One region of the Burkholderia pulmonis genome, then DNA from elsewhere that is predicted to be linked to it. Evidence: riboswitches for the same ligand, from Rfam matches in the RefSeq annotation. Region 1 holds a riboswitch; the other holds the start of a gene.

What was found. Region 1 has a riboswitch for FMN ahead of AC5LXK_RS23645 (6,7-dimethyl-8-ribityllumazine synthase). Riboswitches for the same ligand answer to the same signal wherever they lie in the genome.
Region 2: another riboswitch for FMN. It lies ahead of ribB (3,4-dihydroxy-2-butanone-4-phosphate synthase); the one in region 1 lies ahead of AC5LXK_RS23645 (6,7-dimethyl-8-ribityllumazine synthase).

The regions. Positions count from the first base shown of each region.
Region 1 covers NZ_OZ480187.1:1,533,982-1,538,388, forward strand. Annotated here, with positions in the region: gene AC5LXK_RS23640 (TonB-dependent receptor) at 1-1,536, opposite strand, end outside; FMN riboswitch at 1,953-2,109, shown strand; gene AC5LXK_RS23645 (6,7-dimethyl-8-ribityllumazine synthase) at 2,176-2,682, shown strand; gene AC5LXK_RS23650 (MarR family winged helix-turn-helix transcriptional regulator) at 2,789-3,220, opposite strand; gene AC5LXK_RS23655 (alpha/beta hydrolase family protein) at 3,217-4,134, opposite strand.
Region 2 covers NZ_OZ480186.1:3,082,602-3,087,008, reverse strand. Annotated here, with positions in the region: gene AC5LXK_RS14340 (MFS transporter) at 1-992, shown strand, start outside; gene AC5LXK_RS14335 (helix-turn-helix domain-containing protein) at 1,210-1,893, shown strand; FMN riboswitch at 2,080-2,228, shown strand; gene ribB (3,4-dihydroxy-2-butanone-4-phosphate synthase) at 2,347-3,057, shown strand; gene AC5LXK_RS14325 (HAD family hydrolase) at 3,149-3,835, opposite strand; gene iolG (inositol 2-dehydrogenase) at 4,023-4,407, opposite strand, start outside.

The DNA of each region.
Region 1 (4,407 bases):
GCCGTCGTCGTTCACGACGCGGCCCGTGTTGTACTCGGCCAGGTAGTTCGAGAAGCGGTTGTAGAACACGCCGACGCTGCCGCGGTTCGGCCCGCTCGCATAGCGCAGCGACAGGTCGGTCGACACGGCCTTTTCCTTTGATGCGTTCGGGTTGCCGATCAGGAACTGGCCGGTCGCATCGTGCGGGCCGTTCGAGTACAGCTCGTAGAAGGTCGGCGCGCGCTCGGTGTACGCGACGTTCGCCGCAACCGACCATACCGGCGTCAGCGAGAACAGCGCGCCGGCCGACAGGCTGCCCGCGTTGAAGTCGCGCGGCTGCGCGCCCGCGAATTTCTCGACGCCGGCCGGATCGGGGTCGACCTTCACATGTTCGAAGCGGCCGCCGAGGCTCAGCTTCAGCGCGGGGACGACCTGCCATTCCTCGAGGCCGAACAGCGCGACGCTGTTGGTGCGCGTGGACGGCACGAGCATTTCGTCGCCGAGCGCGGAGAACGTGTTCTGGCCGAACTGCACGCCGATCGCGCCTTCGAACGGGCCGATCTTGCGATGGCGCGCCTCGATGCGCGCCTCGTAGCCGCGGTTGCGGAAGGTGGTCGCCGTTTCGCCGTTGTCGACTTCCTTGTGGCGGTAGTCGGTGTACGCGAAATCGAATTTCAGCTTCGTGAACGGCCCGCTGAGGTTGCGCACCTCGGAGGCGAGCGCGAGGCGTTCCTGGCGCATCCGCAGCCGCACGTCGCTTTCCGCGACGGAGCCGTAGTTCGATTCGTAACCGCTGTACGACAGGCCCGCGAAACCGTCGGCCCACGTGTACGACGCGCCGACCGCGCCGCCGTGCACACGGCCGTCGCTGTTCGGTACGTTGCCTTCCGGCTGCGGCGTGTCGGGGCCGTCGATCGCGCGTTGCTGGCTGCTGCGCGCGTAGCCGGGAATCCGCAGCTTGCTCGTTTCGCGGTCGAACGCGTCGACGTGGAACGCGAACCGGCCGTTGCCGCCTTCGACCTGCGCGGCACCGGCACGCACGGAATTGGCGCCGCCATAGCGTGCGTCGAGCGCGCCGGTCACGCCCTGGATCGCTTCGCGCGGAATCCGGTTGTCGATCGTGTTGACCACGCCGCCCACCGCGTTGCCGCCGTACAGCAGTGCGGCCGGGCCGCGCACGATTTCGACGCGCTCGATCGACAGCGGATCCTGCGGCACCGCATGGTCGTACGACAGCGATGACGCGTCGTAGGCCGCGACGCCGTTCTGCAGCAGCCGGATCCGGTCGCCGTCCATTCCGCGGATGATCGGGCGGCCGACCATCGGCCCGTAGGTGGTGGTCGACACGCCGGGCAGCCCGTTGAGCGTCTCGCCGAGCGAATCGGCCTGGCGGCGCGTCAGCGCATCGCCGGAGAGCTGGACGGTCGGTGCGATCAGCTCGGTGTCGCCGAGCGGGTTCGCGGTCACGAAGATCGGTGCGAGTGGAGCGGCGGCCGGCGCGGGGTTCGACGACGCGGGCGCATCGGCTTGCGCGTGCGCGACGGCGGCGAACAGCATCAACGAAAGGGACGAAAGCGGGCGAAGCGGTAAGCGAGGGAGGTCGCGCATGGTCGGTGAATCGGTTGGAATCGGATCGGATAACGAGCGATGCGGGCCACCGTAAGATACGATATATTGTTGCGTCATTGACGCGCAGTGACCCGTTGGAACATGGCTCGGCGAGGCTCGGCCACCCACAGTGGAACGCGTCAGACGGACGAGCCTCCAAAATGATATGTTATATCATTTCAAATTCCAAGCTTGCTGGCAGGAAGTCGTATGTTTTCCGTCGGATCGATGAAAAGCTGGCTGGAGCGGCGCGCCGCTCCCGGGAAAGGCGGGATGGGGGTGTCGAGGGCACGAGGCGGGCGGATGGCGCCGCAGCGCCCGCACGACGAGAGTGTGATAGATTTCCGGCGCGGCCAAGGTGCCGCGAACGTTCTCAGGGCGGGGTGAAATTCCCCACCGGCGGTAATCGCGCGATTGCGCGTAGCCCGCGAGCGCTTGCCGACACGCATGTGCACGGCAAGGTCAGCAGACCCGGTTCGATTCCGGGGCCGACGGTCACAGTCCGGATGAGAGAGAGCGGGGTTCGTTGCGTACGCAAGGTACGCGGCTTGTCCCTGTGCGCCCATTCAACTCACACAGGACCTATCGATGACCCAACCTGCTTCCCTTTCCCAAACCGCCGCTCCGCGTATCGCCTTCGTCCAGTCGTGCTGGCACAAGGAGATCGTCGACCAGTGCCGAAACGCGTTCGTCGACGGGCTCGCCAACGCGAACCTGAGCCAGGCGGATTGCGATTTCTTCGAAGTGGCAGGCGCCTTCGAAATTCCGCTGCATGCCAAACTGCTCGCGCAAACCGGCAAGTACGCGGCCATCGCGTGTGCCGGCCTGGTCGTCGACGGCGGCATCTATCGCCATGACTTCGTCGCGCAGGCGGTGATTTCCGGTCTCATGCAGGTGCAGCTCGAAACCGGCGTGGTGGTGCTGTCGGCGGTGCTGACGCCGCATCATTTCCACGGGGCCGAGCATGTCGCCTTCTTCCACGAGCACTTCCTCGTGAAGGGCGCGGAACTCGCGCATGCGTGCGTCGATACGATCGGCAAGGTCGCGGCGCTGAAGGCGGGATCCGTGGCTGCGGCGATCCCGCAGGCGGCCTGACCGCTTTACCGTGTGCGTACCGCTGCGTTGCTTGCGCGGCGGCACGCATGCCGGTTTGGGCGGGATGTCTTCGAAGGGGGCTGCGACACCGCGTTTCAGCCGTCGCTCAGCGCTCCGTCGGAAACCGCTCCTGCAACGTGTGCAGCCAGCGCGCGACGACATCGAGTTCGTCGTCGGAAAACCCGTCGCACAGCTTGCCGTTGAGTTCGCGCAGCAGCACCCGTGCGCGCTTGAGCGCCGCATGGCCTTCGTCGGTCAGGTACAGCCGCGTCGCGCGGCCGTCGTCCGAATCGGCATGACGCGTGATGAGGCCGGCCTTTGCCATCCGGTCGGCGAGCCCCGTCATCGCGGATGGCGCGAGCTGCAGCGCGGCGCCGACTTCACCGATCAGCGCGCCATCCTGCTTCGCGAGACAGAACAGCGCGCCGGCCTGTGCGGCGCTCGCGCGCGTTTCGGTTTCGGCCTTGCGGTCGATCCAGCGCTGCACGCGCCGCTGGCCGATGTTCAACATGAAAAACAGTCGTCGGTCTTCGCTCAAGCTGGGTTCCCGGCTGCAATGGAAAGGGAGGGACGGCCCGTGGTGCGTGGCGTGTCGAGCGCCTGCGCGAGCCAGTCGGCGACGCCCGGCCACAGCACGGTGCCGGGCCGGCTGCGAAAGAAGCCCATGTGCCCGACCGGGCCGCTGCCCGCCGCGTGCGGATCGATCTGGCGGCGTTCGACCTTCGCGCGGGTCAGATAGCTTACCAGCAGGCCGATCGCGGCCGGGTTCGCCCATGGATCGTCGTCGAAGCCGAGCGCCAGGATCGGCAACTGCTGCTTCGAGAAACGCTCGGCCGCGCCGAGCGTCGGGTCGTCGAAGAAATAATGCGGCAGCGTCGTCCAGCGGCTCCACTCGCGGAACACGCCGGCCGGCAGATCCTCGCCGAGCCCGAGCCGCTTGCCGGGCACGTAGCCGAGCAGCGCGGACATCAGCGGGCCGAGCACGCGCAGGATGAGCCGTACCTTCACGCGTTCGGCCGCCTGCGCGATCAGCCGTGTGCTGCCCGCATGCGCGGCGACGAGGACGGCCGCGCGCAGATGGGGCGTGGCGCCGGACAGCCCGATCGCATGCCCGCCGACGCTGTGGCCGACCGCCAGCAGCGGCAGCCCGTCATAAGCCTGCCGCGCCCACGCGGTCGCGGCACCCACGTCGAGTTCCATCCAGTCGCGCATGCGCGCCTGCAGCGCGCCCAGGCGCGCGGGGCGCGACGCGCCGATGCCGCGATAGTTGTAGGTCAGCGCCGCGAAACCGCGTTCGGTGAGGAAGCGCGCGAAGCCCGCATACAGCCGCTCGGGCACGGCCGTGGCCGGATGGATCAGCACCAGCGCGCGGGGCGCGACATCCGGCGACCACAGCGTGCCGTGCAGCGCATAGCCGTCGGCGGCGGAAAATTCGATGGGTTGGGAGGTCATGGCCGTCCTCGTTCCGGGTATTTATTTCGTATGCGAAATATAGTCCAGATTTATTTCGTGCGCGAAATATATATCGAGGAATCATTCGAATAGCAGACGGCGAATGACGGTGGCGGACAGAGTGAGGTCGAGGTCATTTCATAAAATATTTGCATCTTTGCATAGCAGAATATTGCGTTTGTCTCATGAATCGGATCGACGTATCTTCACCGGTTCCATCCGTTCCGCCTGCCGTCGTGCATGGCGGACACAGGGCGACGCCATCGCGCCGCC
Region 2 (4,407 bases), on a different replicon from region 1:
CGAGCCGCATGCCGCGCAAGGCCGCGCTGCAGCTGCTGATGGCGATCTTCATCGTCGGCAACGTGCTGTGCGCGACCGCGTCCGGCTACGCGATGCTGATGGTCGCGCGCGTCGTCACGTCGTTCGCGCACGGGTCGTTCTTCGGGATCGGCGCGGTGGTCGCCGCGTCGCTCGTGCCGGCCGACAAGCGCGCGAGCGCGATCGCGCTGATGTTCACCGGGCTCACGCTGTCGAACGTGCTCGGCGTGCCGTTCGGCACGTTCGTCGGCCAGTTGCTCGGCTGGCGCGCGTCGTTCTGGATCGTCGCCGCGCTCGGGGTGCTCGCGCTCGGCGGCGTGGCCGCGCTGGTGCCGAACCGCCACGACAGCGGGCCGGTCGGCCTTGGCCACGAAGTGCGCGTGCTGAAGGAGCCGCAGGTGTGGCTCGCGCTGCTGATGACGGTGCTCGGCTTCGGCGGCGTGTTCGTCGTGTTCACGTATATCGCGCCGATTCTCGAGACCGTGTCGGGCTACTCGCCGCGCGCGGTCGCGCTGATCCTCGTGCTGTTCGGCGCGGGGCTCACGATCGGCAATACGCTCGGCGGCAAGCTCGCCGACCGTGCGCTGATGCCGTCGCTGATCGCGATCCTCGTCGCGCTGATGGCCGTGATGGCCGTGTTCGCGAAGACGAGCCACCTGCCGGTCGCGGCGGCCGTCACCGTGTTCGTCTGGGGGATCGCCGCGTTCGCGACGGTGCCGCCGCTGCAGGCGCGTGTGGTCGAGAAGGCCGCGAGCGCGCCGCATCTCGCGTCGACGCTCAACATCGGCGCGTTCAACGTCGGCAATGCGGGCGGCGCGTGGCTCGGCGGCCTCGCGCTGGAACACGGTTTCTCGCTCGATGCGCTGCCGTGGGTTGCCGTCGCGGTGACGTTCGCGGCGCTCGTCGTCACGTGGCTCGCGATGCGGCTCGACGCGCGCGGTCCGGCACGCGGTGCGGCGCCGGCGGCGCAGTGAGCATTGCCGGCGCGGGCGGATGGCGACGCAATAGCGGCAGGAAAAGGTTCGCGAGAAACGCATTCCTCCGCGATGCTGATAACGGTGTGAAGATAACTTCGTTTGCCCGCGCAAGGCCGGGTGATAGCGTTTCGATACGCGCCATGGCTGGCGCAACGCGATTCCGATCCCGGCTTACCCCATACGCAGGGCCGCGCGGCGGCCCGGAGGCAATGCTATGTCTTCATCCCTGGCGCTCGTGCGCGACGTGTCTTCCTTCGAGTCCGGCAACGCCGCCGACGTGCGCGCGTCCGCATCGCTCGACCTGCTCGAGCAGGTCGTCGGCGTGAACCTCGCACGCTTGCGCGCCGAGCGGCAACTGTCGCTCGATGCGCTCGCGCGGCTGTCCGGCGTGTCGCGCGCGATGCTCGCGCAGATCGAATCGGCGCGCAGCGTGCCGTCGATCAAGGTGCTCTGCAAGATCGCCGCGGCGCTGAAGGTGTCGGTCGCCGCGTTCCTGCGCCGCCATGCGGTGAACGGCTTCGAGCACCTGGCGGCCGAACGCGCATCGCGCGTCGTCAGCTCGAACGGGCGCTTCTCGGCGCGCGCGCTGTATCCGGAAGGCGAGCCGGCCGCGGCCGAATTCCACGAGCTGCGGATCGCCCCGCTGCATACGGAGCCCGGCGCGCATCGCGCCCCCGGTACGACGGTGAACCTCGTCGTCAGCGAAGGCACGCTCGAAGTCAGCGTGCACGACCGCCGCCAGCTGCTCGCAACCGGCGACGCGATCGTGTTCGATGCGGACCAGCCGTACAGCCTGCGCAATCCGGGCGACAGCGAAGCGCGCGCGTTTCGTGTGACGGTGAGCCCCGAAGTGCCGCCGCGCTGGCTCGTGCCCGACGCCGCGCATGCGGCCCACTGACCGCGCGATCCGCAACAGCCGGGTGGATTTTCCGGCTGTCGCGGGATGGCTGCCCGTCCGTCGGCCGTTCGGACGATGCGGTTAGACGGGGTCGTCAGTAAGGTTTTAGGTGTGGTTCGCTGCGCTTCGCGTGCGGCTGCGGTATGCTTGGCCCGCCGGTGACGGGGAACCCCCGTCCGGCAATCAGTGCGTCTTCAGGGCGGGGCGAAATTCCCCACCGGCGGTAGGCTGGCGTAAGCCGGCGAGCCCGCGAGCGCCCGTGCTTTTGCGCGGGGTCAGCAGATCTGGTCGAATGCCAGAGCCGACGGTCACAGTCCGGATGAGAGAAGATGTGCAGATAGTCATGTCCGTCAGGGCCGCTTCGCGATGCGTGCGAAGCGGGTTGTCGTTCTGTCTGTTTGCAATGCCCTGGAACGTTTTTCGCCCAAATCGTATTTGCGAGGAGCGTTTCACATGTCCTTGATGTCCATCACGTCGGCACCGGCCGACGCCTTTGCCGATCTCCCGTTGCTGGATTCCGAACCGGTGCCGCCGCGCATCGCCGCTGCGCTCGAAGCGATGCGCGCAGGCCGCGCGGTCGTGCTGCAGGACGACCACGACCGCGAGAACGAAGCCGACCTGATCGTCGCCGCCGAGCGCATCACGCCCGAGACGATGGCGCTGCTGATCCGCGAGTGCAGCGGCATCGTGTGCCTGTGCCTGACCGACGATACGGTGCGCGCGCTCGAGCTGCCGCCGATGGTGCAGACCAACGAGAGCCGCAACGGCACCGCGTTCACCGTGTCGATCGAAGCACGCGAAGGCGTGCACACCGGCGTATCGGCAGCCGATCGCGTGACGACGATCCGCGCGGCGATCGCGGAAGGCGCGAAGCCGCACGACATCGTGCGCCCCGGCCACGTCTTTCCGTTGCGTGCGCAACCGGGCGGCGTGCTCGCGCGCCGCGGTCACACCGAAGGGACGGTCGACCTGTCGATCCTCGCGGGCCTGAAGCCGGCCGGCGTGCTGTGCGAGCTGATGAATCCGGACGGCACGATGACGCGCGGCGACGACGTCGAGCGTTTTGCGCAACGCCACGGGCTGCCGATGCTGACGATCGCGGAACTCGTCGAGTTCCGCGAGGCGCTGGCGGCCGCGCGCGAACGCTGCTGCGAACCGGCTTGAGCAAGAGGAAAACGGGCGCGTTCGCGCGCCCTGGGTGCGGCGTGCGCGAACCGGCGCGCGCCAGGCCGGCCTGAACCGGCCGGCATGACAATCAGGACTGCACGTCGCCGAATTCGCCGCGCATGCCGGCTTCGACGAGCGACGGCAGTTCGTCCATCTTTCGCATGATCCGCGTGATGCCCATCGCGCGCAGTGCATCCGCGTAGTTGTCGGGGATGTGGCTCGCGCCGACGAACGCGATCGTCTTCATCCCGGCCGCACGCGCGGCATTCAGCCCAGACACGCTGTCCTCGACGACGACGCAGCGCGCCGGCTCGACGCCGAGCGTGTGTGCCGCATGCAGGTACACGTCGGGGTAGGGCTTCGGCCGCGCCACCTGTTCCGAACTGAATACACGCTCGCCGAAGATCTCGGTGAGCGACGCGCGCTTCAGCGAGTTGCGCACGCGCACGAGCCGGCTGTTCGACACGACGGCCGCCGGCAGCGTGACCTGCAGCAGCGCGTCGCGCACGCCGGAAATCGGCGCGAGCGATTGCGCGAGCGCGACCTCGATGTTGTGCTCGATGGTCTCGATGAAGTTCGCGGGCATCTCGATCCCGAAGCGGGATTCGATTCCGGTAAGGAAGCGCGACGTCTGCTGGCCGAATGCCGATTTTGCGGCAGCCTCGAAATCGAGGTTCGGGAACGTGGCGGACAGCGTGTCGAGCAGCACGCGGTCGGCGATGACTTCGCTGTCGACGAGCACGCCGTCGCAGTCGCAGATGAGGTGATCGAGCATGGTGACGAAAATGCGGGAGACCGGCGACGCCGATCAATTCGCCATCATACGTGCTTTCGCGCGCGCGCCGCGTGACGCTTCGGCAAATTTTCCCGATGCGATCATGCGGCTGCCGTCTGCCGCGCACGCATGCGGTCGATCGCGCGACGGCGGCGGCCGGTTGGCCGCGCCACCGCCGTCGGTTGCGTCACAGCTCGATCACGCGCCCCGTTTTCCACGACGTCGTCGCGGCCTCGGCCAGCTCGAGCGCGGCGAGTCCGTCGTCGATCGTTGTCCTGACCGGCGTGCCGTCGCGCAGTGCGTCGACGAAGTGCGCGATCTCGGCCGCGTACGCATGCCGGTAGCGCTCGAGGAAGAACGGTTCCGGCACGTCCGTCGCGATGCCGCCGGCGAGCCACGCGCTCACCTCGGTCGGCCGCACGTTGCCGGCCTGCAGCATCCCGTGGCTGCCGAGCAGCTCGAAGCGCTGGTCGTAGCCGTAGGCCGCGCGCCGCGACGTGTTGATCTGGCACAGCAGCCCGCGTCGCGTGCGGATCGTCACGGCGGTCGAGTCGATGTCGCCCGCTTCGTGC